One region of the Streptomyces sp. NPDC034670 genome, then DNA from elsewhere that is predicted to be linked to it. Evidence: riboswitches for the same ligand, from Rfam matches in the RefSeq annotation. Region 1 holds a riboswitch; the other holds the start of a gene.
What was found. A riboswitch is a leader RNA that binds a small molecule or an ion and turns the genes downstream of it on or off. The one in region 1 is predicted to bind cyclic di-AMP.
Positions count from the first base shown of each region.

Region 1 (3,960 bases):
GCCCGGAGGTCTTCTTTCCGCTCCAGATGGAAGCTACTCGTCAAGTGGTCGAGAACCACCACGTCAAGATCAGAAGTGCGCGAAAATGAGAAAATAACGAAAGGGCCGGTGACGCCGATGTGTGCCCCCGCGGCGAACGGCAGGACCTGCAGCCGCACTTGGGGCAGCCGGGCCGCCTCGACCAGCTGCTCCAGCTGACGGGCCATCACATCGGGGCCCCCGACCTCCCGGCGCAGCACCGCCTCGTCCAGGACCGCGCTCAACTCCAGCGGGGGGTCCGCCCGCAGCACGTCCTGCCGGGCCAGACGCACCTCCACCAGGGCGTCCAGCCGCTCCTCCGAGGCACCCTCCAGCGCGGCCCGGGTCACCGCCCGCGCGTACTCCGGCGTCTGCAGCAGTCCGGGGACCACCGTGGTCTCCAGGGTGCGCATCGCGCTCGCCTGGGACTCCAGGCTGATGAAGTCCCGGTAGGTCGGCGGCAGTACGCCGCGGTAGGCGTGCCACCAGTGGTGCCGGCCGTCGCCGTCGCCGGAGCCCGAGAGCACCAGCAGCAGTTCCCGCAGCTGCGGATCGGTCACGCCGTAGGCGTCGAGCAGTAACCGGACGTCGGCCGGTTTCGCTCCGCTCGTGCCGGTCTCGATCCGGCTCACCTTCGACTGGTGCCAGCCCACCAGCCGGGCCGCCTCGCCGCTGGTGAACCCCGCCGAAGTGCGCAGCGTGCGCAGTTCGGCACCCAGTTTCCGGCGGCGCACCGCGGGACCGTGCTGCATGGACTCTCCCTACTCCTCCCGGGCCGCCCGGATACGGTCTTCCGTCGCAGGGTTCACCGCTTCGGGCGACAGATATATGCATATCTCGGTGGATCGCCGTCCCGCGCCGTGCGGTGATGGCACTCTGGCGGCGAAGCACCAGTGCGGGACCGTACTCGAACCATCCGCTCCGTGTCGGACTGCGGTCCCGTGGGAAAGGGACGACATCGCCATGGCAGACCACCTGGAAGCATCCATCACTCTGCCGAGCGATCCCGCCTCGGTCCGCGCCGCCCGCGCCCATGTGGTGGACGTGCTGGCGGAGTGGGGCATGCCCGCGGACGCGGACGTGTCCGACACCGTCCGGCTGATCGTCTCCGAACTCGCCACCAACGCCGTGCAGCACACCCTGGGGCAGTCGCCCACCTTCACCGTGGACATGGTCCTCCGGCGCGACGGGCGGCTGCACGTCGGTGTCACCGACAGCCACCCGCGTCTCCCCAGGCGACTGCCCGCCGCCGTCCAGCAGGACAACGGCCGCGGACTGGTCATCATCCGCTGTCTGACCGCGGAATGCGGGGGGAGGCTCAGGATCCGTCCCACGCGTGAGGGGGGCAAGACCGTCTCCGTCGAACTGCCGTGGGCCCTGCCCGCCGCCGCGGAACCCGCCGCGGAACCGGCCACGGCGGCGGGCCGGCAGGAGCCGTAGGGGCCGTCACGGCGCGGGGACGGCGGGCGGTGCGCCGGCGCGCCCGGACGGTCGGGGCCGCTTCGGCCGGGAAGCGGTCCCGCACGACGTGCGGCTCGGTGCCCTGCCGGAACGGCGAACGGTGCGGCGCGGCGGGCGCGGTGAGCGGCGCGGCGGCGAACACGGCCGGCAGCGGGGTGGTGGCGCGGGCGGCGGGTCGAAGCGCGGCGGGCGCGTCGAAGCGCGGGTGGGGGCGAGCGGCAGCGGGAGGCCAAGAGGGTGGGCGCGCCTGTCCGGGTGACCCGCGGTTCCCGGAACGGTCCGGCGAAGCGCGGCCGGTCCGTTGCCGCGGACTCCCGGTTCCGTGCGGTACGGGGGCGGTGCCGGCCGTACCGCGACGGACGACGGGCCGGGCCGTGTCACGCCCGGCGGGGGCGGCGGCGCGTCGGGGACGCCGCCGCCCCCGCGGGTCAGTTGACCCGGCCGTACGAGACGCTGCTGGTCCAGATCTTCTGCAGGCGCACCACGTCCCCGGTCTTCGGGGCGTGCCAGATCTTGCCGCCGCCGGCGTAGATGCCGACGTGGTAGACGCTGCGGCCCGAGTGGAAGAACACCAGGTCCCCGGCCTTGCGGTTCTTGGCGGAGATGTGGCGCGTCTTGTTGTACTGCTGGGCGGCGGTGCGCGGCAGTTGCTTGCCCGCCTTCTTGAACGCGTACAGGGTGAGCCCGGAGCAGTCGAACCGGTACGGTCCGGTGGCGCCCCACCGGTACGGCGATCCCTTCTTGGAAGCGGCGATGTTCAGAGCCTTGGTGGCCGTGGTCGCGGCTGCCGCCTCCGAGGCGGCACCCGGGACCACGATCGAGCCGCCCACGGCGGCCAGGGTGAGGGCCGAGGCCGTGCCGGCCCGGGCCATGAGAGACGGGACACGATTGAGCGCGGTCATGCGCAACCCTTCGTCAGCCGCCTGTGAAGGATGACCTGTCGGATTCGGGCTGGCGAAGTTGCCCGGCCGCACGAGTGCGGCTTCACCCCAAGGGCTGCTCGGAACAGGTGTTCCGGCGACCCGTCGTGCTCGGGTCCTCCACTCCTGCCGATCCACTCCTTGTCGACCGGTCATCCGGGCGGCGGCAGGACTCGGCGTCCGCCCGGATCGCCCCGCCGCGGCGGCGGGGTCTTGTCGTCAGTCACGGATCTTGTCCCACGGCAGGCCCGAAGTCCCAACGGGACAGGGGATTTGTGTTGTTACTCACCACTCACCCGTTCGGGTGGACACCCTCCTGTTCGGATTGCTGTCAAGGGTGCCGAAGGGCCCCGGACCAGCGTCGGAGCGCCCCATTCCGCCCGTCGGGCGCGCGTGTTGCGCAACTTCGGCGGCCCGGGAACAGCAGGTTCATCTCCGCCGGATGGGGGTACGCCGTTTGGTCCGTTCCGGCCCCGGTCCGGACGCGCCGCCGCCGGGGACGGCCGTCCGGACCGGTCCGGGGTCAACTGCCGGGGGACCGCGGCAGGGTGAGCCGGGCCGTGCGCCGTTCGCCGTCCAGGACCCGCAGTGCCCGGGCCAGCGTGGCGGAGTGCAGTTCGGTCTCGCCGCGCCGGTGCATCACGGTCAGCGCGTCGCGCAGCGCGACGGCCCTGCCGACCAGTGCCTGTGCGGCGCGCAGCCCGCGGTAGGTGTCACCGTCCGAGGCGGGGTTGATGCGGCCGAGCAGGTCGACGACCTCGAGGTAACGGTCGATCAGCTCGGCCTCCGCCCGGGTCAGGGCGGGCAGCGGGGGGAGTTCCGGCAGCACCGGGGGCTCACCTCGCTCCGGCGGCGGGGTGGGAGCCCTCGCGGTCGGACACGATCCGGTCCGCCAGGCCGTGGTCCACCGCCGCCCGTGCGTCGAGGACCGTGTCCCGCTCGATGTCCGACCGGACCTGCTCCGGGGTGCGGCCGGTGTACCGGACGAGCATGTCCTCCATCCGGGACCGGACGCGGGCCAGTTCCCCCGCCTGGACCGCGAGGTCGCTCGCCCGGCCCTCCAGCGGGCCGGGCGAGGCGGGCTGACGGAGCACCAGGCGGGAGCCCGGCAGGACACACCGCTTGCCCGGGGTGCCGGCGGCGAGCAGCAGCGCGGCGGCCCCCTCGGCCCGGCCGAGGCAGACCGTCTCCACGTCGCAGGAGACGAAGCGCAGCGTGTCGTGGATCGCCGCCATGGCGTGGAACGAGCCGCCCGGGGAGTTGATGTAGAGCGAGACGTCCCGGTCCGGGTTCTGGTGCTCCAGGTGCAGGAGCTGGACCGTCACGTCGTTCGCGCAGGCCTCGTCGATCCGGGTGCCGAGCAGGACGATCCGGGCCTGGAGCAGCTCGGTGTACGGGTCCGTCGTCCGGTGCCCGGACGCCGTGCGCCGGGTGAACTCGGGCAGGACGTGACGGGCGGACGGTCGGGTCATGTGAACCCCTCCTGTGGCAGGGCGCGGCCGTTTCCGGCACGCGCGTCGCTGTCGCTGCGGCTTCTGTAAAAAATGTACAGGAGGTACAT
Region 1 is NZ_JBVITR010000011.1:80,373-84,332, forward strand. It holds gene ACZ56B_RS11100 (helix-turn-helix domain-containing protein) at 1-770, opposite strand, end outside; gene ACZ56B_RS11105 (ATP-binding protein) at 982-1,458, shown strand; gene ACZ56B_RS11110 (C40 family peptidase) at 1,908-2,381, opposite strand; cyclic di-AMP (ydaO/yuaA leader) riboswitch at 2,385-2,572, opposite strand; gene ACZ56B_RS11115 (hypothetical protein) at 2,923-3,228, opposite strand; gene ACZ56B_RS11120 (ATP-dependent Clp protease proteolytic subunit) at 3,236-3,871, opposite strand.

Region 2 (3,960 bases), on a different contig from region 1:
GCTGGCCCGTCTGGAGGGCCAGACCGCGCTCGCCGCCCTGCTGACCCGCCTGCCCGACCTCCGGCTCGCGGTGGACCCCGCCGAGCTGCGCTGGCGCGGCGGGCTCATCATGCGCGGACTGCGCACCCTGCCGGTGGAGTTCACCCCGCCGGGGGCCTGACCCGGGGACCCGGGGCGCCGCCCCGCGGCGGTTCCGCGCTCCCCGGGGGCGGACCAGCGCAAACATGACACACGTTCATCTCCGTAATCTTCACGTGATCTGTGCGGCATGAACTTGTGACAAGTGATCGTCTGCGGATACGTTCACCCATCAAGCGTGGCGTCCCGACTCCGTCCGCCGCGCCGGTAACTGCTGTCTTGTGAAAGGTCTCCGCATGCTTTCCGGGAACGGTCGGCACCGTCGCCCCCGCCAGGCTCCGGCACTCCTCGTCGCGGCCGGAGTGACCGGCTCCGCCATCGCGATCCCGCTCCTCGGCGCCGGCAGCGCCAGCGCGGCCGACGGTGCCACCTGGGACCGGGTCGCGGAGTGCGAGAGCGGTGGCTCCTGGAGCCAGAACACCGGCAACGGCTACTACGGCGGCCTGCAGCTGACGCAGGACGACTGGGAGGCGTACGGCGGGCTCGCGTACGCGCCGAGCGCCGACCAGGCCAGTCGCGGCCAGCAGATAGCCGTGGCCGAGAGAATCCTCGCCGACCGGGGGGTCGGCGCCTGGCGCACCTGCGGGCTGACGGCGGGTCTGGAGCAGGGCTCCGCCCCGGCCGGCACCGGCGCGGGCGGGACGGAGGACTCCGGACCGGGCGCCTCTACGCCCGCGTCGCCGTCCCCGTCCGCTCCCGCGGACCCGTCCGCATCGCCGGACGCCGGTGAGCCGTCCGCTTCCGCCCCGCCGTCGTCCGGCCCCGCGGCGGGCGCGGGGGGCGCGGCCGGCGTGTCGGGCGAGCCCGGCCGGACCCCCTCCGCTTCGGGCACCCCGAAGAGTGACGAGTCGGACAAGTCAGGACAGTCCGAGGGTTCTTCGGAGTTCACCGAGGGCGCCGGCACCGGCCGTCACCGCGGCATCGGCGCCGAGGAGGCCGCGGGCGGGGAGCGCACGGCCGAGGCGTCCGGCCGGCACGCCTCGCGCGGAGCCGACGCCCCCCGCGACGCCGCCGACGGCTCGTACACCGTGCGTTCCGGCGACAGCCTCTGGTCCATCGCCGACTCCCTCGAGCTCGAGGGCGGATGGCGCGCCCTCTACGCGAAGAACGAGCAGGCCGTCGGTGCCGACCCGAACCTCATCCTGCCCGGTCAGGAGCTTGAGGTCGGGGTCGGACCGGATGAGGGGTGACGTCCGAAAGAGTGGATGTGCGGCGGTAGTTGGTGTCGCGGTTCGGGCTGAATGTCCGAGTTAAAGATGATGAGAGATAGATCTCAGAAGTCCTGATCGTCTTTGTCATTCCGTTGATCCCGTGTCTACGGTCGTGATCGCTCGCCACCGCGGGCCCCGACTGCCGCCACGCCGAATCCTGCCAGCGGCAGCACGGGAACAGTCGTCGCACTCATGCGCCGCAGGCAGGAGCGGGGGAACCAAGGTAGGCGCCGGACCCGGAGGTTGACACCGGATCCGGCTCGGGGTGAAGCCGCGTCCCGCGAGGGACGCGGCCGGGCAACTCAACCGGCCCGAACCCGACAGCTCACCTCGTAGGCGTCGGTGAGGGGATCCATCCATGCTGTTTTCCGGCAAGGGCAAGCACCGTCGTCCGTCCAAGGCCACCCGCGCCATCGCCGTCGCCGGCGTCACCGGCGCCGCCGTCGCCGCCCCGCTGATGGCGGCCGGCAACGCCTCCGCCGCCACCGCCTCCGAGTGGGAGGCCGTCGCCCAGTGCGAGTCCGGCGGCAACTGGTCCATCAACACCGGCAACGGCTACTACGGCGGCCTGCAGTTCTCCGCCTCCACCTGGGCCGGCTACGGCGGCACCAAGTACGCCGCCACCGCCGACCAGGCCACCAAGGCCCAGCAGATCGAGATCGCCGAGAAGGTCCTCGCGGGCCAGGGCAAGGGCGCCTGGCCGGTCTGCGGCAAGGGCCTGTCGAACGCCTCCTACAACGGTGGCGGCTCCACCCAGTCCCAGGGCGGCGGCTCCGCGCAGAGCCAGAGCCAGAACCAGGGGCAGAGCCAGAACCGGAGCCAGAGCCAGGGCCAGGGCCAGGCTCAGAACCAGGGCGCCGGCTCCACCGAGACCCGGGAGACCGAGCGGAAGGCCTCCCGCTCCGCCGAGCGCCAGTCGGCGAAGAAGACCGTCACCACCCCGACCGGCGAGAAGGTCAAGAAGGGCGACGGCGAGTACAAGGTCGTCAAGGGCGACACCCTCAGCTCGATCGCCGAGGAGCACGACGTCAAGGGCGGCTGGGCCAAGCTGTTCGAGCTCAACGACGACGTCGTCGAGGACGCCGACCTCATCTACCCGGGCCAGCAGCTGCACCTGAAGTAAGGGCGGCGGCCTTTGGCCCCTCCTCCCCGCCCCGGCGCGTGTCCCCCGCACGCGCCGGGGCGGGGTTTTTCACGGGCCCGCGAGGTCACGGTTTCCTCCCCGTTGCCGGAACGTGCTTTGTTCCGTCAGGAAACAATCTAAGCTCGGTTCCGTCCGCGGGACGGGCGACCGGATGCCGATCGCCCGGAGCCGGTTAGGCTCGGTCTCGCAGAGCCACCGCGGCCCTGCCCACTCGCGTCACACCCATGAAGGAGATGCTCGTGCCGTCCATCGACGTCGTCGTAGCCCGGGAAATCCTGGACTCCCGAGGCAACCCCACGGTCGAGGTCGAGGTCGGCCTCGACGACGGCAGCACGGGTCGTGCCGCCGTCCCGTCCGGCGCCTCCACCGGCGCCTTCGAGGCCATCGAACTCCGTGACGGCGATGCGGGCCGTTACCTCGGCAAGGGCGTCGAGAAGGCCGTCCTGGCCGTCATCGAGCAGATCGGCCCGGAGCTGGTCGGCTACGACGCCACCGAGCAGCGCCTGATCGACCAGGCGATGTTCGACCTGGACGCCACCGACAACAAGGGCTCGCTCGGCGCCAACGCCATCCTCGGCGTCTCGCTCGCCGTCGCCCACGCCGCCTCCGAGGCCTCCGACCTGCCGCTCTTCCGCTACCTGGGCGGCCCGAACGCGCACCTGCTGCCGGTGCCGATGATGAACATCCTGAACGGCGGCTCGCACGCCGACTCCAACGTGGACATCCAGGAGTTCATGATCGCCCCGATCGGCGCGGAGACCTTCTCCGAGGCCCTGCGCTGGGGCACCGAGGTCTACCACACCCTCAAGAAGGTCCTGAAGGGCAAGGGCCTGGCCACCGGTCTCGGCGACGAGGGCGGCTTCGCCCCGAACCTCGGCTCCAACCGCGAGGCCCTCGACCTCATCCTCGAGGCGATCAAGGAGGCCGGCTACACCCCCGGCGAGCAGATCGCCCTCGCCCTCGACGTCGCCGCCTCCGAGTTCTACAAGGACGGCTCCTACGTCTTCGAGGGCAAGGAGCGCACGGCCGCCGAGATGACCGAGTACTACGCCGAGCTCGTCGAGGCGTACCCGCTCGTCTCCATCGAGGACCCGCTGTTCGAGGACGACTGGGAGGGCTGGAAGACCATCACCGCCAAGCTCGGCGACAAGGTCCAGCTCGTCGGTGACGACCTGTTCGTCACCAACCCCGAGCGCCTGGCCCGCGGCATCGAGGAGGGCGCCGGCAACGCCCTGCTGGTCAAGGTCAACCAGATCGGCTCGCTGACCGAGACCCTGGACGCCGTCGAGCTGGCCCAGCGCAACGGCTTCAAGTGCATGATGTCCCACCGCTCCGGCGAGACCGAGGACGTCACCATCGCCGACCTGGCCGTCGCCACCAACTGCGGCCAGATCAAGACCGGCGCCCCGGCCCGCTCCGAGCGCGTCGCCAAGTACAACCAGCTGCTGCGCATCGAGGAGATCCTCG
Region 2 is NZ_JBVITR010000019.1:24,493-28,452, forward strand. It holds gene ACZ56B_RS15540 (cytochrome P450 family protein) at 1-160, shown strand, start outside; gene ACZ56B_RS15545 (transglycosylase family protein) at 375-1,328, shown strand; cyclic di-AMP (ydaO/yuaA leader) riboswitch at 1,535-1,703, shown strand; gene ACZ56B_RS15550 (transglycosylase family protein) at 1,708-2,472, shown strand; gene eno (phosphopyruvate hydratase) at 2,733-3,960, shown strand, end outside.
Region 2: another riboswitch for cyclic di-AMP. It lies ahead of ACZ56B_RS15550 (transglycosylase family protein); the one in region 1 lies ahead of ACZ56B_RS11110 (C40 family peptidase).